4 regions of the Alteromonas infernus genome follow, and region 3 is predicted to be linked to each of the others. Evidence: predicted binding sites of a transcription regulator. Region 3 holds the regulator's gene; each other region holds the start of a gene.
The links. The regulator sigma-54, encoded in region 3, starts transcription at its own class of promoters, with help from an activator protein. The targets are predictions, from matches to a motif close to GTTGGCACGNNNNTNGNNT.
Positions count from the first base shown of each region.

Region 1: nirB (nitrite reductase large subunit NirB) is a predicted target of sigma-54. The motif match lies at 1,940-1,958, and genes of this name have one in related genera.
Region 2: ACX5J7_RS16650 (manganese efflux pump MntP) is a predicted target of sigma-54. The motif match lies at 3,108-3,126, and genes of this name have one in related genera.
Region 4: ACX5J7_RS02120 (Tll0287-like domain-containing protein) is a predicted target of sigma-54. The motif match lies at 4,046-4,064, and genes of this name have one in related genera.

Region 1 covers NZ_CACSIG010000017.1:88,271-93,803, reverse strand. The annotation lists gene nirB (nitrite reductase large subunit NirB) at 1-1,748, opposite strand, end outside; gene ACX5J7_RS04245 (SulP family inorganic anion transporter) at 2,076-3,641, opposite strand; gene ACX5J7_RS04240 (hypothetical protein) at 4,047-4,334, shown strand; gene ACX5J7_RS04235 (nitrate- and nitrite sensing domain-containing protein) at 4,660-5,533, shown strand, end outside.
Region 2 covers NZ_CACSIG010000068.1:49,597-55,129, forward strand. The annotation lists gene ACX5J7_RS16645 (WD40/YVTN/BNR-like repeat-containing protein) at 1-2,263, opposite strand, end outside; gene ACX5J7_RS16650 (manganese efflux pump MntP) at 2,480-3,037, opposite strand; yybP-ykoY riboswitch at 3,078-3,220, opposite strand; gene ACX5J7_RS16655 (YceB family lipoprotein) at 3,664-4,122, shown strand; gene ACX5J7_RS16660 (MBL fold metallo-hydrolase RNA specificity domain-containing protein) at 4,151-5,533, opposite strand, start outside.
Region 3 covers NZ_CACSIG010000017.1:227,637-233,169, forward strand. The annotation lists gene rapZ (RNase adapter RapZ) at 1-617, opposite strand, end outside; gene ptsN (PTS IIA-like nitrogen regulatory protein PtsN) at 706-1,149, opposite strand; gene hpf (ribosome hibernation promoting factor) at 1,163-1,450, opposite strand; gene ACX5J7_RS04830 (RNA polymerase factor sigma-54) at 1,481-2,962, opposite strand; gene lptB (LPS export ABC transporter ATP-binding protein) at 3,036-3,761, opposite strand; gene lptA (lipopolysaccharide transport periplasmic protein LptA) at 3,764-4,318, opposite strand; gene lptC (LPS export ABC transporter periplasmic protein LptC) at 4,287-4,865, opposite strand; gene kdsC (3-deoxy-manno-octulosonate-8-phosphatase KdsC) at 4,862-5,410, opposite strand; gene ACX5J7_RS04855 (KpsF/GutQ family sugar-phosphate isomerase) at 5,411-5,533, opposite strand, start outside.
Region 4 covers NZ_CACSIG010000008.1:54,968-60,500, forward strand. The annotation lists gene cydX (cytochrome bd-I oxidase subunit CydX) at 175-288, opposite strand; gene cydB (cytochrome d ubiquinol oxidase subunit II) at 299-1,435, opposite strand; gene ACX5J7_RS02115 (cytochrome ubiquinol oxidase subunit I) at 1,432-3,012, opposite strand; gene ACX5J7_RS02120 (Tll0287-like domain-containing protein) at 3,381-3,983, opposite strand; gene ACX5J7_RS02125 (sigma-54 interaction domain-containing protein) at 4,135-5,457, shown strand; gene ACX5J7_RS02130 (hypothetical protein) at 5,520-5,533, shown strand, end outside.

The DNA.
Region 1 (5,533 bases), 140 kb from region 3:
AACAAAATCAATTTCTCTGGCGTGATTTCTCCGCCCGGAACCCGTGGCACAACGGAATAAGTCCCGTCTTTTTGCATGTTGCCAAGGTAGATATCGTTAGTATCTTGTAACGGTAGGTGGGCCGATTTTAGAATGTAGTCGTTATAAACTGATGCCAAAATAGAGCCCACTGCGGGCTTACAAATCTCGCAACCTAAACCTTCACCACGCTGCTCTAGCAGGTCATCAAACGTGCGAATATCGTTTACTTTTACAATGTGAAAGAGCTCTTGACGTGTATAGTTAAAGTGCTCACAAATGGCTTTTGAAACTTCAACGCCGCGTTTTTCAAGCTCGCTGTCCACCACGTTTTTAAGTAGCGCTGCACAGCCACCACAGCCTGTACTGGCTTTGGTTTCACCTTTCACATCCGCTACGCTACAGCAGCCACCTTCAATGGCTGAAACAATATCGCCTTTTGTTACATTCAAGCAGGAACAAATAGACGCGGTGTCGGGTAACGCATCGGCGCCAAGAGCAGGAGCGGCATCCGACGACGGAAGAATAAGGCTTTCAGGATGCTCAGGAAGGTCGATAGCATTAAGCGCATACTGCAATAACGTATCGTAATCGCTTGTGTCACCTACCAGTACCGCGCCCAGCACTTTCTTTTGTTTACTATCAACAACAAGCTTTTTGTAAACGCCTTCAGGCTGGTTTAAGTAGGTATAACTTAATGCCCCTTCTGTACGTTCGTGCGCATCACCAATGGAGCCTACCTCAACCCCCATAAGCTTCAACTTGGTGCTCATATCCGCACCTGAAAACTCAGCATCACCACCGGTTAGATGATTTACCGCAGTGCGAGCCATAGTATAGCCGGGGGCAACAAGGCCAAAAATTTTGTTGTTCCATAGCGCGCACTCGCCTACGGCATATATGTTCGGATCAGACGTCACGCAATGGTTATCAATAACAATACCGCCGCGCTCGCCAAGTTTTAGTGCTGACTTCCTACCAAGCTGATCCGAAGGGCGAATACCCGCGGAAAAAAGGATCATGTCGGTTTCAAGTTCGGTGCCATCGGCGAACACCATTTTATAGCGACAGGTATTTCCCGCTTCAATGCTTTGTGTCGCTTTTTGGGTGTGAACAGTCACGCCCAAATCTTCAATTTTATCTTTAAGGACTTTACCACCGGCTTGGTCAAGCTGAACCGCCATTAGCTGTGGCGCGAACTCGACGACATGAGTATCAAGGCCGGCTTGCTTAAGTGCGTTCGCCGCTTCTAAGCCTAACAGGCCGCCGCCGACAACCACCCCTACGCTACTTACCGCCGCCGAGGCCTCAATGGCAAGTAAGTCATCGATGGTACGGTAGACCAAACAGTGCTCTTGCTCGTTACCGGGAATAGGCGGCACGAAAGGATATGAGCCGGTAGCAAGCACAAGTTTATCGTAACTAAATACCTGCCCCTCTGACGTCGTCACTTTTTTGTTGTCACGGTCTATATCGGTCACCAACGCATTGGTCACTACACTTACGCCCCACTGGGCATACTGTGCTGGGGTGGTAAGCGCTAAATCATCAGCACTTGCGCCACTAAAAAACGAAGATAAGTAAACGCGGTCGTACGCGAGGCGAGACTCGCCGCATAAGACGGTTATTTCTACATTGGCGTCGCTTTGATGAAGCTGCTCAACAAAATGGTGCCCCACCATGCCGTTGCCTACGACGACAATTTGCGTTTTTGAGTCCAATGAAGTCATGGTATTCCCCTTTTTTCGGGACAAAAAAAAGCCCGCTTCAACTTTCGTTGATGCGGGCTTCGTTGCCTATTTTGCTAGTACTGACACTTAGGTTCAGCATATTCTAGCTAACACATTTTACGGAGTGTTATAAATCACACAATTTTCAGCGATTGACACAAATCACTAAAACACACTTTACGTTTAATACTATCCAAATTCAGTGCCAACCGTGTAACACACTGTTTTTATTAGACTTAAGATAAAAAAGGCAATATTTTTATTTCTAAGCTGCACCAAACAAACGCAAACCTGTGTTCACTTGGTGCATTGCTTAATGTTAAAGATTTACGCCAGTTTGTCTGTCGCTACGCGATAGCGAGGGTCTTCTACCACGTTTATCTCAACAAACTTGTCTGCCTTGCGAAGTAGTGAACGACACTCATCGCTAATGTGGCGAATGTGCAGCTTCTTACCTTGCTCTTCATACTTGTCAGCAAGGGTGTCCAGCGCATCAATACCTGACGAATCCCAAATGCGAGAATCTTTAAAATCAATAACGATATCGTTAGGATCGTTGGCAATATCAAACAAATCTTTAAAGTGAGATACCGAACCAAAGAACAGTGGGCCGTCTAGCTCATACACTTTCCAGCCGTCGTTATCGATATGCGATTTCGCTTCAATATGACGGGCGTGTTTCCATGCAAACACCAGCGCGGAAACGATAACCCCTACCACAACCGCAATAGCAAGGTCAGCAATAACCGTAACGCCGGTGACCAGGAATAATACAAAGGCATCTTCTTTGTTAACGCCGCGAACAATTCTAAATGACGCCCATTCAAAAGTAGCGATTACTACCACAAACATAACCCCAACAAGGGCGGCTAGCGGGATCATTTCAATAAGCGGTGCGGCGAATAAAATAAAGCCCAACAGTACTAACGCCGCGGTGATGCCTGACAGGCGACCACGACCACCAGAGTTAATATTAATCATGCTTTGACCAATCATGGCGCAACCGCCCATACCGCCGAAGAAACCGTTAACGGTATTCGCAACACCTTGGCCCACGCATTCTTTGTTACCGCGACCACGGGTATCGGTCATTTCATCAATCAAAGAAAGCGTGAGTAGCGATTCAATAAGCCCTACTAAGCAAAGGATCACAGACGTAGGTAGAACAATCATCACGGTTTCCCAAGTAAAGGGCACCATAGGAATAGCAAAGCTTGGCAATTCGCCGGCTAGCGTAGCGGCATCGCGCTGGTCTGCTGGCAGCAGGTCACGAACAAAGTCGATAACCGTACGGGCTTCTAGGTCAAGACCGTGCACTAATGCCGTTACCGTAACAATGGCTACAAGTGAAGCAGGTACAGCTTTAGTTAGCTTAGGAAGCAAGTAAATAATGGCCATGGTTAACGCCACAAGCCCTAGCATCCAATATAGCAGCGTACCTTCCATCCACTGAAGTTCACCTGCCGCATTGGTCACTTTAAATTGACCTAGCTGGGCCAAGAAAATAACGATGGCCAAACCGTTTACGAAGCCCAGCATTACTGGGTATGGCACCAGTCGAATAAACTTGCCGAGCTTGAATATACCGCACATTATTTGCAGCAAACCGGCCAAGATAACCGCAGCGAACAAGTACTGTACGCCGTGCTGGGCAACCAGTGCCACCATCACCACGGCCATAGCGCCGGTAGCGCCAGAAATCATACCCGGGCGACCGCCAATAGCAGAAGTGATCAAGCCCATCATGAAAGCCGCATAAAGACCAATCATTGGTTCTACGCCGGCTACAAATGCAAATGCTACGGCCTCAGGTACCAAGGCAAGCGCCACGGTAATACCCGATAGCACGTCGTTTTTAACGTTGCTGTCTTTACTGGTAATTAAATCGAACATGTTCTCTCAGAAGCTAAGATGTTAAACACAACAACCCACCGTGGCGTAAACCGCTAGATTGAGCAGCACACCATGCAAGTAGGAGAATTTTTCGGCGATTCTATCACCATTAGGGCTTAAAATCTTTTAATAGATTGTTACTAAGACAAACCTTAATCCGTAAAGTCTTTCCGCTTTCCGCCACCAGTTTGTTGCTGCCCAAATTTTTTATGTTGATAGAACCCTGTTTTTGAGCGTTTTCATATCGCTTAATTTTCTCGCCTTTGCTGACAAATGACGCCGTCCATGGCATCGTATTACGGTATTTTATTCATGTTGTCCGTCAGCGCTCACGGTTGGAACTAAGTCGAGCATGGTGATGAGACATCGCTTTAAGGCTAGTGCCTTATTCAACGAGGAGTTAAAGTGGTACCTTATATTCTTACTATTTTGTGCGTGTTGGTGGCAGGCGCTATTCATTGGATGTCACCAAAGGCTTATTGGAAAGCGACCATTATGTCGACCGCCGTTATTTTATTGTTTTCCGTTGCCGCCCTGTTTATCTTCCAAGCGTCGGGCATGCTAGTGAGCGAGCACACCGGAGAAAACGCTGACTTCTCAGGGCAAATGCTTACTATCACAACCATGATTGCGTTCTTTGGCTTTCTCATTTCCTTATTTGTAGGGTGGTTTCTTCGGGTAGTAAGAAACTAAGAGACAACCACATTAAGAAAAATCCCAAAGTTTCAGCGTTTTGCTGTGTTGTACGTATAAACAGCCCCGAAAACGCCAACACCAGGTTGCACCAATTTGGCGCAACCTTTCACTTCTCGCTACACAAATAAGGCAACAGCCACACCCTCGCCCCCTTTATGTCGAACCATGGTCAAACCCTTCGTGGCTCCCAGCCCTTTATTCTTATTGGCGCTGAAAGAACTTAACGCCACTGAACCTTCATGGTATCCCTGCATTATAAACAGGGCATAAGTGTTGCTTGGCTTAACGCGTTATCTCTATTTTTAGCTAAAGTAGTTTCCTTATGCTTCATGAATCCGAACCGACCATTACACTGTGTAGCGACGCGACTAAGCGCTTTTTACTTGCAGCTAAACACGCTGAGATTACGGTACTTGAACAGTTATCGAGTAACTGCCGCATTGTTATTGCAGTGCGAGAACTTATTCATGAACTTCAAAAGGAACGGGGTGCCAGCAATATCTTTCTCGCGTCAAACGCCGAGCGATACAGCTCAGAGCGGATGCAATATGTTGCTGCTAGTGAACACACAGAGTCAACGCTAAAAAGCCAGTTAAAATCCCTCTACCTGACTGATGAGATCACCACGGGCAACCCGCGTTTATTGAGTAGCATTACGCTTGCAATGCAGGCCACGGACTACCTACCTCGATTAAGAGAACAAGTGAGTAAGCAGAAGCTAACGCCACTGGAATCGACACGCGCGTACAGCCGTTTAGTCGCCAGTTTACTTACCGTTATTTTTGAAGCGGCGGATATTGCAAGCGACCCTACTATTACTAGATTGCTAGTGGCGTTATTCAACTTTATGCAGGCGAAGGAATACGCAGGGCAAGAACGGGCTTGGGGGGCGATTGGTTTTGCAGAAACCCATTTTGATGCGCGTTTATGCGAAAAGCTTGCTGCCCTTCAGCAAGCCCAAGAACATCACTTCAATATTTTCTGTGAGTTTAGCTGTAAAGCACACAAAGACGCCTTGGATACGTTAAATAAAAGCCCTGCCGCTATCGATATCGCGCAGCTTAGAAACATGATTGCGCAACTTGGTGACGGCAGCCCAATTGCTGGTGAGATATCAGAAGTTTGGTTTGATGTAGCGACACGTCGCATGGATGCCATGCAGGCCATTGAAGTCGCGCTCACGGAAGCCCTTTTGC
Region 2 (5,533 bases), on a different contig from region 3:
CATCAACCGGTTCAAATTGAAATAGCGCTTCATCATCAAGGGACTTATGCACTTCGCGCAGGGGGCTAATGTCATCTAAAATCCAAAAGCCTCGCCCTTGCGTTGCAACAACCAGGTCGTCACCCTTTACCTGCATATCGGTGATCGACACCGGCGGAAGGTTTAAATCTAGCTCTTGCCAGTGTTTGCCGTCATCGAAGCTAATAAACATGCCGCTTTCTGTCCCCGCGAACAGCATGCCCTCGCGCTCTGTATCCTCGCGCACTACACGGACGAAGGCGTCTTCTGGCAGCCCTTCGTCAATACGTTTCCAACGCTTGCCGTAGTTGTCGGTTTTGTAAATGTAGGGCGTATAGTCATTTAATTTATAGCCTGCTACCGCAACGTAAGCTCTGCCTTGTGCATGAGAGCTAAGTTCAATGGCATTTACCTGCGCTTCTTTTTTGTGAGGGGTAATATCTTTCCAGTTTTTACCTTCATCACGGGTGATATGCAGCTTACCATCATCGGCCCCCACCCAAAGCTCGCCTTTGTTAACCGCTGATTCGGCAATATAGAAAACCGTATTGTAGTATTCAGCCCCAGCTTGCTCGTTGGTGATCGGCCCGCCGTTTAGCCCCTGCTTTTCAGGCTCGTTACGGGTTAAGTCTGGACTGATTTCTTGCCAATTCACACCCCGGTCGGTGGTTTTTAGGATCATCTGCGTACCATAGTATACGGTGTCAGGATCATGCTTTGACACTATCACTGGGGCATTCCAGTTGGTGCGATACTTTTGATCTCGTGCGTTTCTGCCAAACACATATTCAGGGTATGGCATTATAGGGCGCGTAAGCCCGGTGTCGCGGTTATACTCTGTTAGCGTGCCGTTGATGGTAGTGGCGTAAATAAGGGTTGGATCGTCTGGGTTAAACGCAATATGCGCACTCTCGCCGCCGCCAACAGAAAACTGATCTTCTATACCCATACCGTCACCCCAGGTTTCAGACGGCGTTGCCATAGTTGAGTTGTCTTGCTGGCCGCCATACACATAGTAAGGGTTTAAGTTATCAGTGATTACACGATAAAACTGCGCCGTTGGCTGGTTGTAAATGCTTGACCACGATTCACCACCGTCGAAGGTAACCGTTGCGCCACCGTCATTAGCATTGATCATGTTTAAGCTGTTTTCCGGGTTTATCCACATATCGTGGGTGTCACCGTGGGGCAGAGATTTAATTTCGAAGGTTTTGCCGCCATCAATGGATTTATGCAGCTGCACATTCATCACATACAGGGTATTTTCATCTACCGGGTCAACCTTAATGTGGTTGTAATACCACGCGCGAGCTTTAAGAATATTGTCGCCGTTCATTAGCTCCCATGATTTACCTGCATCATCACTGCGATATAAACCGCCTTCATCAGCCTCGATAATGGCGTAGAGGCGCTTTGGGTTAGACGCAGCAATATCAACACCTACTTTACCAATAAGCTTAGGCAGGCCCTTTTCTAGCTTGTCCCAGCTTTCACCGCCGTCTGTTGATTTGTAAAGGCCACCGCCCTCGCCGCCTGATTTAATAAACCAAGGCGTTCTGCCGTGATGCCACATGCTCGCATAAAGAATTCTGGGGTTGGTTGGGTCAATAGCCAAATCAGCTGCGCCCGTGTCGGCATTCACTTTTAATACGTGCTGCCATGTTTCGCCGCCATCCGTCGTTTTGAATATACCGCGCTCTTCATTCGGCCCCCAGATATTGCCCTGCACCGCCGCCCAAGCTATATCAGGATTAGTGGGGTGTATGCGAATTTTAGGGATTTGACCCCGTTTATCTAACCCCATCAGCTTCCAGTTTTCACCGCCGTCAGTAGATTTATAAACACCTTTTCCATGGCTTGTGGTTACACCTCGAATAGGGCCTTCACCAGTACCTACGTAAATAACGTTAGGGTCTGAAGGCGCAACCGCGATAGAACCAATACTGCCTACTTTAAATGTTTTATCGGATATAGCTTTCCACGATAAACCCGCGTTTTCGGTTTTCCACACACCGCCACCAGCGGTGCCCATAAAATAAAGGTTGGTATTACCTTCAACCCCAGTGACCGCCACCGAGCGCCCGCCGCGATAAGGTCCAATGAAGCGATACTCCATTTTGTCGAAAAGTTCAGGGCTAACCGTATCTTCAAGTGCGAATGCAGAATGCGAGAAACTAGAAAGTGCGCTTACGCAGATAGCAAAAGCCGCCACCAATTTCCGAGAAACCAGTCTCTGTGAAACCATAGAAAGTGCCTTGTTGTGTTTTTTATTTTTAATAAGAAGAACTTCTTATACTGCTTTGTTGAAGGCGTTATGGCAAAAGTTTTTATAACAAACGCTTTAAACGTTCATAGAAAGGGAATAGGAATAACGAAATATTGGATGCGGCGTCTTTTTACGCCGTTGCTGGAAACTAATGACGCAACTGCGCTACGGCAGGGCAGTTGCGTCTATAGAAAACTAAAGTGTGTGGCTTGCGAAGATCCAAAAACCTACCGAAACAAGCACAATTCCACCAAATGCCTCTGCTCGTTTGCCAATCAGTGTGCCTAAAGCGCTGCCCAGCATAATTCCCATGGTAACCATCGAAAACGTCGCAACGCCAATTAACGCTGAGGCTATCGCAATGTTCACATCAATTAACGCAAGACTCGCCCCCACCGCCATGGCGTCTATGCTGGTGCCTAGGGCAGTAATACATAGCAAAATAAAGGATTGTTGTTGAGACGTTGACTCTTCTTCTGCGGGTTGGAAGCTCTCAAGTAGCATATAGACGCCCAATCCAGAAAGAATAATTAACGCAATCCAATGGTCCCACGCCTCAACATAAGAAGACGCCGCGCGACCAATCAGCCAGCCTATTAATGGTGTAATTGCTTCTATCGTTCCGAACAAAAGGCCAATTTTAAGGGCAAAGCTTAAACGAGGGCGGTTGATTTTCACACCTTTACCGATTGCCGCGGCAAACGCATCCGTAGACATGGCAAAGGCTAGCAAGATGAGAGCGAAGATACTCATAGTTTTGAAACTCCGGCCAGGCTAATTGAGTCCACGATAAAACCACACGCCTGACCTTTCGGCATGGAATTATCGATGGTCTCGCCAACCAAGAGGTGTTTGTACCATGGTAATGTGACCAATTATGTTGATACAAACTTTTCCATCAGAAACGGAAACAGGCTACTCCCCAACGAAGAGTGCAAATATAAAACCCTTGCTGTCAAATAATCAAGTAGATTGCGACAAAATGCCCACGTTGAGATATAAATGGCGAGATGTCTATGCCTTTGATTGGCGCATTTTTCTTCAAGCGACCTTAATATTAGTAATGTCAGGGTATGCATTTCTTTGATAGCAATATCCAGAGCAAAAAGAGGTCTAGCTAGTCTAAATACGGCGTTGCCTCAGCGCTTTAACGATTTCGTTGTGCATATCCCGTCTCAGCCCTTACAATGAGAGCTACTTAGTTGTTACAGCGTCAACACTTATCGCTAGCGTTGTGTAAATCAGCATTACTTCATTAAAAGAGATAATTTTTATGCTACGTCTAATTTCTTTAGCCTTTGCTCTAACTATTGCTGGCTGCGCCACCCTTTCTCAACTATCGGTTTATACCGTATCTAATGCTGAACTAGAGCAAGTGCTTGATAGCTGATAGCCAGATAAGTACATTACAAAAAAAGACATCACTTGCCGGTATACCTTTGTTTTTAGATGTTGAGGATATGACCGCAACCATAGGCCCAGATGGCAGAGACGTGGTGCAGTTAGGCGCTATTGCTACAGCTCGCGTGAGCGCGTTTGGTTTGAACTATCCGGCTAAAGTCAGTCTGTCTTTAGAAGGTACGCCTTATTACGATAGCGAAGAAAAGGCGATTTTTGTGCGCTCGCTATCGCTGCTTGACAGCACCATTGATGCGGGCGGCTTTAAAGGTAACCTAGCCCCGGTGAGCGGCGAGTTTATGCAGCTTATTAATGGGTACTTGTCGACTAACCCAGTTTACCGATTAGATTCTACCAATAAAGCCGTTAGCTTATTGTCAGCGGTGCCATTGCAGTTGAGCGTAGAGAACGGTCAGCTTGCGTTAAGACCCAAGCAGTAAGCGTTGAGCCTTAACCTACAACAAAGGTTTAGAACGATAATGTTTCGTTCAAATGAGGTATTGTTGCTTCCCATCCCTTTTCTTTAATGGCGCTACACAAGGCTTGTTTAGCGCCCTCTTCACCATGCACCAAGTATATCTTCGGTGTTTTTTCGAAATGCGATAGCCAATTGATAAGCTGAGATTGACTGGCATGGGCAGAAAACCCACCTAAGGTATGGATTTGCGCGCGAATAGCAATATCCTCTCCGGCCATTTTGATACGCGTTGCGCCATCTACCATTTTTCGCCCCGGCGTGCCCATGGCCTGAAAGCCAACAAAAATCACATGAGATTGCTTGCGCCACAGGTTTTGTTTTAAGTGGTGGCGAATACGCCCGCCGTTACACATACCGCTGCCGGCGATAATTATTGCGCCACTCACCACTTTATTAAGCGCAATCGATTCTTCTGTAGAGGTGGTATAACTCAAAATAGGCAACAAGGAGTGTAAGCTTTGGTTGTGGCTGTGTGCTCGCTCGGCACTTTCTTCAATAGCGTCGAAGTCCTCTTCGTTATACACATCTTGATAGCGATGGTAAATCTCCGTAACTGCAATGGCCATAGGGCTGTCTAAATACACTTTTTGATGGGTAAGTTTGCCCTGCTGATACAGCTCGCCCAGGCGAAAAATTATCTCTTGGGTACGCCCTACTGCAAATGATGGAATAAGAATGTTGCCGCCATTCTCACTGGCTTCAAGAATAACCTGTTCAAACTCATCGAGCGTCTCTTCCATTGAACGGTGATTGCGGTCACCATAGGTAGATTCAAGAAGTACAACATCGGCTTCAGTAACGATATCTGGGTCGCGAAGTAATGCAGCCTGTGAATTTCCAAGGTCACCAGAAAAGACCAACTTTTTACTCTGCCCATTTTCAGTGATAAATATTTCCACTATCGCTGAACCCAGAATATGCCCCGCATCGGCAAAATTTATTTCAACGTCTTGCGTGATTTTACGTTTGGTATGATAGCGAGTCGATTTACACTGCTTCATAACGCCGTCCACTTCTTCTTGCCGGTACAAAGGTTCGATGAGCGGTTTACCCGAGCGCTGGCGGCGTTTATTTTCCCATTCCGCGTCGCGCTCTTGTAAAGAAGCCGCATCCTTTAACAGCACTTCTATTAGCTCAACGGTCGGCCGTGTCATGTAAATAGGCCCGCAATACCCTTCTCGTAACAAAATAGGTAAACGGCCAGAATGATCTAGGTGTGCATGGGATAGAATAACAGCGTCAATTTGACTCACATCGATAGGTAGAGGCTTGTGATTTTTAGCTTCTTCATCTCGCCTACCTTGGTACAGACCGCAATCTAAAAGCAAAGTACTATGCTCAGTTTTTAGTAGGTGCATAGATCCTGTCACCCC
Region 3 (5,533 bases):
TCAACGGGTGCATCAAGCCCTGTTAGGTGCTTCAAGTCAGGCTCCCAGTGAGGATTAGGCAAAAAGCGCGCATCAAAAACATAATCGGCATCTTTCGGAATACCGTGTTTGAAGCCAAAAGATTCAAACACCAGCACTAAGCGGGAGCTTTTCTTACCCAGTATTCGCTCGCGTATCAACTCAGCAAGTTGGTGAATAGTCAGTTTGTCTGTATCTAAATATAAGTCTGCCCGTTCAGCGATAGGGGCTAGCAAGGCTGACTCTGCCCTTATGGCTTCAGATAGAGACTTATTGAGCTTCGCAAGGGGATGCAGACGTCGGGTTTCGCTGAAGCGTTTTACCAGCACATCATCGCTGGCATCGATATAGACAATGGTCATTGACCACGATGACGGAAGATAATCTAAAATTTCTACCAGATCATCAGGGTTTTTCGGCAAGTTACGCACATCAATGCTCACCGCCACTTGGTCGTATTCATCAACAACAGTGTGGGTTAGGGTAGGAAGTAGGTTTACAGGAATGTTGTCAACGCAGTAGTACCCTAAATCTTCCAATGCGCGAAGTGCGACAGACTTACCAGACCCCGAACGACCACTGATTATAATCAGCTTCACCTAACTTCTCCCAAATCTTCTGGTTTTATCGCATACGCTTTATTGTCTTAAGCGCCTTGGTCACGACCTCGCTAAGGCGCTTAAATCTTTAACTTAGTGCAGAAAGAATATCATCGCTTGTACTGGCACGACGTATCGCTTTAATCGTTTCTTTATCGCTTAGTTTACCGGCTACCGTGGCCAATGTTTGTAGATGGCCTTCGGTTTGCTCTTCAGGAACAAGTAACGCGAAAAATATATCTACCGGCTTTTCATCGAGCGCGTCAAAATTAATGGCTGGCGTACTGGTGACAACAATAGCTATCACCTTTTCTAAACCTGGCAAGCGCCCATGTGGTAACGCAATGCCATTGCCGATTCCTGTACTACCCATACGCTCTCGAGACATCAAACTATTAAGTACCGTTGCCTGATCGATGCTCTCGTTATTTTTGGCAGCGATATCTGCGATGATCTCAAGAATTCGCTTTTTACTATTACACTGAACCGCACACTCGGTGCGGTCCAGACTTACGATGGCTTGTATATCCATGCTTAATTAACTACTAATGTTTTTTCAGTTTTTCCTTATGCTTGATTACCTGCCGGTCGAGTTTATCAACCATGCTGTCAATCGCCGCATACATGTCGGTATTTTCTGAGGATGCGAATACTTCAGCGCCACTTAAATGAACGGTCGCTTCGGCTTTTTGATTTAATTTTTCAACGTTCAGGATGACATGCACATTAGAAATGTGATCAAAGTGACGTTCAAGTTTGCTGAACTTCGTATCGACATAATTACGCAAAGAGTCGGTGATTTCGACATGATGACCAGTAAGGTTGATTTGCATATTTCGTCTTCCTTATATTATTAAGCCCGTTTAAATGAGGCTTTTGCGTTGGTTCGACGGCGGGATCGACAACGATTCCCGGTACTTTGCTATTGTTCGCCGGGCAACTTTAATGCCTTGTTCGGCCAACAATGAAGCAATCTTGCTATCACTTAGCGGCTTGCTAGGCTTCTCAGCTGCCACTAATTTCTTGATCAATGCACGAATCGCGGTAGATGAACACTCACCACCAGACTCTGTTGCTACGTGGCTAGAGAAGAAGTATTTCAATTCAAATATACCACGTGGTGTATGCATATACTTTTGCGTTGTGACGCGTGAAATCGTTGATTCGTGCATATCTACCATTTCTGCTACATCGTTAAGCACCATAGGTTTCATCATTTCCGGGCCATGTTCAAAAAAGCCCATTTGCTGTTGCACAATACAGTTTGCCACCTTCATTAAGGTTTCGTTGCGAGATTCAAGGCTCTTAATGAACCACTTAGCCTCTTGCATGTGTGAGCGGATGAATTGTGAGTCGCTACTATTTTTGGCACGACGACTCATTGCAGCGTATTGTTGATTTACGCTCAACTTAGGCAGGCTGTCGGGGTTAAGCTCAACCACCCAACGGCCATTCTTTTTGGCGACCGAGACATCAGGAATAACGTACTCAGGCTCTTTAGTAACTAAAGCACTACCTGGGCGAGGATTCAAGGTTTGTAATAAACGCATTGCCTCGCGCAGCTGATCTTCCTTCAAGCGGCTCTTACGCATTAACGTGCGATAATCTTTACTGCTTAATAGGTCTGAATATTCTTCTATAAGCTGTTTGGCTTCGTTAAGCCATGGTGTGTCTTCTGAGAACTGGCGCAGTTGCACCATTAGACATTCCTGCGGCGAGCGGGAGCCCGAACCAATGGGGTCGAACATCTGAATACGCTTAAGTACGCATTCTATTTCGTCCATTTCTATAGGCTCTTCCATATCCTCAGAGTTTACCGCGTCAAGAATGTCTTCAAGGGTCACGGTTAAATAGCCAGACTCGTCAATAGAGTCGATAATTGCCGTAGCAATGGCGCGGTCAGTATCTGAGAAATGGGTCAATCGCATCTGCCACGACAAATGTTCCTGAATATCCTCGGTGGTTTCGCCTTGAAATATTTGTTCATCGTCATTTGAAGGACCTGGCGCTGGGGCCGATGACGCTGAATAGTATTCATCCCATGTGCTGTCGATAGGCAATTCATCGGGAAGGTCGTTTTTTTCTAACGCGTCACCCGCTTCCAATGTATCGCTAGACGCTGTCGCAGACGCTTCTGTCACGCTATCGTCGCTATCGATATTATTTTTTTCTACTTGCGGCTCGTCGTTACCTTCTTCAACTTCCAATAAAGGGTTTGAATCGAGGGCTTCTTGAATCTCCTGCTGAAGATCAAGCGTAGATAGCTGCAGCAGTTTTATCGCCTGCTGAAGCTGGGGTGTCATGGTAAGTTGTTGGCTAAATTTTAGCTGTAAAGATGGTTTCATCTACGTCTTATTTAAATGCTCTAAATTGAATACACCAGAGCGAAATTGAAAAATGACAATTCAGTTACACTAACTATAGCCTGAATTGTTCGCCTAGGTATACATCCCTTACTTTTTGATTACTTAAAACCTGTTCCGCTGTTCCTTGCGCGATAAGCTCGCCATGACTCACAATGTACGCTTTCTCACAAACATCCAATGTTTCTCGCACGTTATGGTCGGTGATAAGGATTCCAATACCCCTATCTCGAAGATGCTGTATTATCTTCTTTATATCATTAACTGATATTGGATCAACACCAGCAAACGGTTCGTCTAATAAAATAAATTGCGGATTAGCTGCTAGTGCGCGTGCTATTTCAACACGCCGTCGTTCACCACCGGACAAACTCATCCCTGTACTATTACGTATATGGTTAATATTAAATTCATCAAGTAGCGCGTCAGCTTCTTCTTCCTGCTGCTGTGAATTTAAATCTTTACGGGTTTGCAAAATGGCCATGATATTTTCATGTACCGTAAGCTTTCTGAAAATTGATGCCTCTTGCGGAAGGTAGCCAATTCCGCGGCGTGCACGCTCGTGCATGGGCTGATGAGTAAGCTCATTATCATCAATTTCAATCTTGCCTTTATCCAGGTTAACCAACCCCACAATCATATAAAATGTAGTGGTCTTACCAGCGCCGTTAGGCCCAAGTAAGCCAACAATTTGACCCGTCGAGACAGAAAGGCTGACGTCGCGTACTACCTGACGCGATTTATATGCCTTAGCAAGGTTGGTTGCGCTCAAAGTTGCCATTGCTATTGATTGTCCCCACTGTCTTTATCTTCTTTCTTCGATGATGCCTTGCGAATGGATTCAGGAGTAAATACCGTAGTCACTCGACCTTCTCCATTTTCGCCCGCACCACCAGTAGCAAGTAACTGCTCAGTAATCATGTCGAAAGTAATGTTGTCACCTTGCACTTTACTGGTGTCTTGTTGAAGTTCCGCGTTTCCTGAAAGAGAAATCGTGCGATTGATCACCTCATAACGAATTTCGTTTGCCTTAGCAGACACCGGAGTACCGTCTTCTAGTGTTTGAGAATAACTGGCTGGCTTTCCTCTGGCGATAAAAATTTCGCGGCCACTACCTTCACTCGCGATAACTTCCACTTCGTCGGCTTCAATTACCAGCGAACCCTGGGTAATCAGTACATCTTCTTTATACAACGCCGTTTTATTTTTACCGTCGATAAATTGAGTATTTGAGCCTATTTTAATGGGCTGCGAAAAATCATCTTCGCTTGCGTTTACCGCACCGCTAGCGATGACAAGTAAAAGGCTAGTTGCTAGGGGAATAAGTGGTTTGTACATGATCTAAAAGCTCGTATTCTTGTGTGCGTAAATTCGCGTTAAACCCATTGCTCAAAATGACATATTGGGTACCCTGTATTTCAACGACTTGATCAGATGTCATTTGTTTGGTGTCTAAATTAATCTGAATGTATTCGGTTGAGAGGCTTTTGACAAAGTCATCGCTGGTTTGGTTCTCGATAACAACCTGGTTTTCTAATTGAATCAGATCGTTGTTGTAGAGCGTTCCTTCTTGCGCCGTCACCACCCAAGGAGACGTAGCGTTCTCAGTATACAGTGTATACTTGGGCTGTTGGAACAATACAAAACCTAGCTGGTCGTAGTGCTCCATTGATTCGGCAAATACCTTGTGGTTTAACTCGCCTTCTTGGTTGTAAAGGGTAGTGGTCAAGTTCTTCGCTTTATAGGCAGGTTTTAAGGCGCCATTCTCGCTGCTGCCTTGTGATTCTGGCTGCTCTTCCATCCACGTAGGTACATACATCAGCAACGCCAAGATAAACAGCGCCGATATACTTAAGCCTAAGCGATTAAAGCCAAATTGGCTCATACACTTGCTCCAAAAATCTCATTCGCTACGCCTTTGGCGTGTAAAATAGTATCTGATATCTCGCGCACCGCGCCAAATCCGCCTGGCAAGGTGGTTATCCAGTTCGCTTGTTTTGCCACGAAAGGGTGTGCGTCGGCAACCGCTATTTTAATCGCCACATGCTTATACATGCCGGTATCAGGCATGTCGTCGCCCACCGCGGCAACCTCGTCAGCGCTTAAACCAAGATTTTCTATCAATGTGCTCAATGCGTCAGCTTTGTTTTCTTCACCTTGAATAATGTGGGCTACGTTGAGCGCACTCATTCTGTTTTCTACAATTGCGGAACGACGCCCGGTAATAACCGCTACGTTAACACCGTTACTGACTAGGGCTTTCACCCCATAACCATCACGAGTATGGAAAGCTTTCAGTTCTTCACCGTCGTTGCCTAAATAAATTCGACCGTCTGAAAACACGCCGTCCACATCACATACCAATAACTTAACGTTAGCCAGCGCATCGAAAAGCCCGTCATCCATTTCTGTGTACAAGGTTGTTGTCATTTATAGCACTCCAGCTTTAAGTAGCATATGCATGTTAAACGCGCCCACTGGTTTGTGCTCGTTATCCGTGACCATTAATGCACTAATCTTATGAGTTTCCATTAAGTTTAATGCTTCGACAGC
Region 4 (5,533 bases), on a different contig from region 3:
AGGCTGGCTGCAAAAAAGCCCTCCTCCACCTCTCAATAATTCCGCGCTTCTTTTTCACTTTCTCTTCGAAGTGGTGGTGGACTGGCTGCAAGAACTCTCAGCGGCAGGGATGCCGCTGCGAAGCCCCCACGGATGGGTTCACGGCGTGTTCTTGCGGCCAGCCTACCTCCACTTCTACTCTTGGTCTTCGGGTCTATCCATGTTTTCCGTTGCTTCCAACCACATCGCATTAATAATGCCGAAAGAGCACGCCAGTAAAACACCTAATATCCAAGCGAAATACCACATAAATATCTCCTTAATAGATAGTGTGAGATTGGTCGAGGTCGTCGTTTTTGATACGACCGCGCATCACATAAAAACTATAGGCAGTGTAGCTCAGTACAATAGGCACAAAGATACAGGCAACGATGAACATAACGTTTAGCGTCATATGGCTAGACGTTGCATCCCATACCGTAAGGCTAGCTTCTGGCATGGTGATACTTGGCATTAAGAACGGGAACATTGAGAAGCCCGCTGTTAAAATTACGCCTGTGATAAATAGTGCGCTTGACACAAACGCCATACCTGCATTTCCCTTCTTAGAGAAGAACGCGCAGGCAAGGCCAGCTACTACACCTAATACAGGTGCTATCACCATGAAAGGATATTTGCTGTAATTGCTCATCCAAGCGCCCGCTTCAATAGCTACCTCTTTCTTAAGCGGGTTCGATGTAGCAATGGTGTCAATTGATGAGGTGATGACAAAGCCATCTAAACCAAATGCTACCCAAAAACCTGCAATGACAAACAATGCAACGCCTACCAGACTTAATATTACTGACACGGCGCGGGCTCTAACTTCAATAAAGCCATCGGTTTTCATTTGTAGCCAGGTTGCACCGTGGTTTAGCAATATAGCGACTGAAAGTAGGCCACTCACTAAAGCAAACGGTGTTAAAAGACCAAAGAATGACCCTGTATACGTTGACTTAAGCGTGTTATCTAATTCAAAGGGCACACCTAGCAGCAGGTTACCGAACGCCACACCAAATATGAGCGAAGGAATGATGCCACCAGCAAACAACGCCCAGTCCCACGCTTTGCGCCACTGTGGGTTTGGGAGTTTACTGCGGTAATCAAAACCAATAGGACGCATCCATAGAGCAATTAACGTCAATGCTAAAGCAAGGTAAAAACCTGAAAACGCGGTAGCATAAATCATTGGCCACGCCGCAAAAATGGCGCCACCAGCCGTAATAAACCACACTTGGTTTCCGTCCCAGTGAGGCCCGACGGTGTTAATCATCACGCGACGTTCTTTGTCATTTTTTCCGATGAGGGTAAGCAGTGCGCCCACCCCTAAATCGAAGCCGTCAGTGACGGCAAAACCAATCAGCAGCACGCCAACTAAGCACCACCAAATGACGCGTAACAGTTCATAATCAATCATGCTTTTGCTCCTTGCTCATCAAGGTCAATAAGGTCGAGTTCAGTTTCAGTCTTTGTATCTTCCGGAGGCACAGGACCTTTCTTCGCGAATTTTTTCATTAGGTAAAAGCCAATGATGAACATTGCTGTGTAGAAAACGGTGTAGGCTATAATGGTGATTACCACGTCACTAATTGCCAAGTTAGACACCGAGGTATGCACTGGCAATACTTCTGCGATAGACCATGGTTGACGACCATACTCAGCAACGAACCAGCCTGCTTCACACGCAACCCATGGAAGTGGTAGGCCATACAGTGCACCTTTTAATAGCCAGCGAGGCTTGGTGATTTTGTGTTTTGTGCTGTAGTAAAAAGCACATAAGAAAAGTGCTAGCATAATAAAACCTGCAGCAACCATGATGCGGAAGCTCCAAAATAGCGGGGCCACCGGTGGAATGCTATAATCAACAGCTTGTTGAATTGCCGTTTCTGATGGGTTTGAAACATCGTCAGTATAGGGTTCAAGCAGCATTGCATAACCAAGACTGTCTTTGTTGGCTTCAAATGCGGCGCGCTGCTCAGCCGTTGCGGTACCATTTCTTACGTCATCAAGCACTTCATAAGCTTTGATGCCGCTTAAAATACGCTCGCGATTCTCTTCTTTAAGATCCTTAATACCTTTCACTTCTTCGGTTAACGAGCGTGTTGCGATAATGCCCATTGCCCAGGGAATTTGAAGGGCGTATTCGGTTTCTTCTTTTTCATCGTTAGGTATACCAAAAACAGTGAAGGGTGCTGGCGCGGGATGCGTCTCATATTCAGCTTCAACTGCAGCTAATTTCACTTTTTGCACGTCACCTAGTTCATAGCCACTTTCATCACCTAAAACAATAACTGACAAGGTAGCCGCTAAGCCAAAGCTAGCTGCAATCGCAAACGAACGACGGGCAAACGCAATATGCTTGTGATTCAGTAGATAGTAGCTAGAAATTGCCAATACAAACATGGCACCGGTCACGTAGCCTGCTGAAACCGTATGAACGAACTTAACCTGTGCTACCGGATTAAAAATAACGTCTGCGAAGCTGGTCATTTCCATACGCATAGCTTCAAAGTTGAATTCAGCGCCTACCGGGTACTGCATCCAGCCATTAGCGATTAGGATCCAAAGCGCTGAGAAGTTAGAACCAATGGCAACTAACCAAGTAGCCATAAGGTGCTTCACCTTAGACATTTTGTCCCAGCCAAAAAAGAACAGGCCCACGAAGGTAGACTCCAAGAAGAAGGCCATCAGCCCTTCAATAGCCAGAGGCGCGCCAAAGATATCGCCGACATAGTGGGAATAGTATGACCAGTTCATGCCGAACTGGAATTCCATGGTTAAGCCTGTGGCTACGCCGATAGCAAAGTTAATACCAAACAGCTTTCCCCAAAACTGGGTCATTTGCTTGTATATCTCTTTACCTGTCATTACATAAACTGACTCCATAATGGCAAGTAGAAAGCTTAGCCCTAGTGTTAAGGGTACAAAAATAAAGTGGAACATCGCAGTTAATGCAAATTGCCACCGCGATAGTTCTATTAACGTATCGCTCATGGGTTATCTCCCTCGTCTCTCGTGCGCGATAAGCGCTTGACCTTAAGTGAATTTATTGGTTATTCAGTGGTTATCACATGAACATTCAACACAGCTAGAGCACGGTTTATGCCATTCATCACTTTTCTCGTTAATCTGAACCAACAGCTGATGAATGACAGTCTATTCGTACTGTGCAGGACAATTATTCCATGGCGAAAAGTTGCGCACTTTGATCCATCGCAAGGATCTAATATGAATCTTGCGCCAATTTTGTCACTATTGGCGACAAAATTGACACAAATAAAAAGGAGACGGGGACGTTGTATCGTTGTTTAAAACGGTTGAGAAAAGAGCTTTTGCTTTAGCTGATGCAAAATTAACTTAAGTTACTGCGGCGAATAGGTCAGCGTGAACGCGCCGCGCAATTCACCAAGTTCAAACCCAGTGGCCTCATCTTTAGGGTAATGCTTTAAAATGGTTTCCTTTACTGAAGGTGCAACTTGGGCGCCGTGGCACGCCATACAAACCTGGCCTTGTTGAATAGCCATCATGTACCGGAATTCGCCACTGTCACTGTCATACTTATAAGTATCTATAGGCGTAGACGGCTGTTTTTCCTCTAGCTTAGTCTTTTCCAATAGAGAGGCAAAAAGCGCTAGTTGCTCGCGCTCCCACTCGTCTGGCGCGTTATTCGGGTTTCTCACTTTAAGTGCAGTACGTCCTACCTCCCACCCATTTTGGCTAAGCCCCTCGGCGATAGGCTCGGCGGCCAACTTGCACTCTTCTACACCCGCTTCCAAACCGCCAGACTGAATTGCCTGTTTTAGCCTAGATTTAAGCGCTCCACCAAGGGCTTTAGCGTGAACTCTTGCCTGCTTCACTTTTGTTTGTACTTCGCTGTCAGCCAGCTCATCGTTTTGTGCATTAGCGAAAGGGCACCCGGCGCTTACGGCTAACCCTAACGCAATTAAAAAGATGCTTTTTTTCATTGTGTAACTCTCCTATTGACTGAAGTATTGGCACTCAGACATTGTGATTCAACTAAAACAATGAACAAGCTCTATGCCAATATGTTAAGTTGGCAGGATAAAAGTAGCATTAACTAATACGCTGACAATGAACATATCAATTGTACAAGCAATGATAGATGCAATAGACAAGCCCGCTATTTTCATCAATCAAAATTACATTATTGAGGCGGTCAATGCGCCTTACAGAGATACTTACCCTGTCGATATAAAGCTCGGGTATAGCACCTGTTATCAGGTATCTCATCGAAACAATAAGCCCTGTGACCAATGCGGCGAGCAGTGCCCTATGCAGGAAAGCAGAAAGACTGGTAGAGCTTCAAGCGTAGTTCATATACATACCACCAGCGAGGGCCAAAGCTACTGCGACATTCTGATGCGCCCAATCTTCGACGGTCACGGGGATTTAATAGGTTATCTGGAGATTCTAGATAAGCTTGCCTTTGCGTCTAACCGCCCCTCTGCTGGAAAAATGATTGGCGAGTCAGAGGCATTTAAAACGATGCTGAATAAAATTAACCGCGCTGCGAACTCAGATATATCCGTTTTACTTTTTGGTGAAACCGGAACCGGTAAAGAACTGGTTTCCCAAGCACTGCACTCAAGTAGCCATCGGGCTGAAAAAACCTTCGTTGTTATTGAATGCACTGGGTTGTCTGATGCTTTACTTGAAAGCGAGTTATTCGGCTATGAAAAAGGAGCGTTTACGGGCGCAACCACCAATAAAAAAGGACTGGTAGAGGCGGCTGAGGGTGGCACTCTATTTTTCGACGAAGTAGGCGATATTCCACTTGCCATGCAGGTGAAGCTGCTAAGGCTTTTTGAAACCCAAACTTACCGCCCTGTGGGAAGCGTGATCTCGAAGAAAGCCAATTTTCGGTTGGTGTGCGCATCGCATAAAAATTTAAAGCAAATGGTAGAAAAGGGGGAATTCAGGCGTGACCTTTACTATCGAATAGCCGGCTTCCCTATCAATCTTCCGTCCTTACGAGAAAGAAAGTCAGATATTGCACTGATTGCAGCGCATTTTTTAGCCCAGTCCCACGAGAAAAAGCGTTTCCATAAAAAAGCCCTCGAAAAATTAAGCAGCTACGCCTTTCCGGGCAATATTCGCGAGTTGCGCAATATCGTTGATCAAGCAGTATTACTTGCCGATGAGCCCGTGATCTACGAGTCGGACCTCCCCGTGTTAGACGAGTTCATCGGCGAGGATAACGCTTCAATGGAGGGTAGAAATGATCAATACCCACTAACAACAAACGGAGTTAATCTTGGCAAGGATATTATGACTCTGAACGAGGTAGAAGACACTTATCTTGCTCAGGTAGCAAGCACCTTTAAAGGCGATATAAACAGCCTCGCAGACGCACTAGGCGTGAGTACCCGCACGCTTTACCGAAAACTAAAAAAAGCCGGTGTTAAAGAACTTAATTAAAATATGGAAATATTCGTCCATAGCACGCTATGATAAAAATGCGCTCCGTAAAAAGATAAATAATGTCGAATAAACG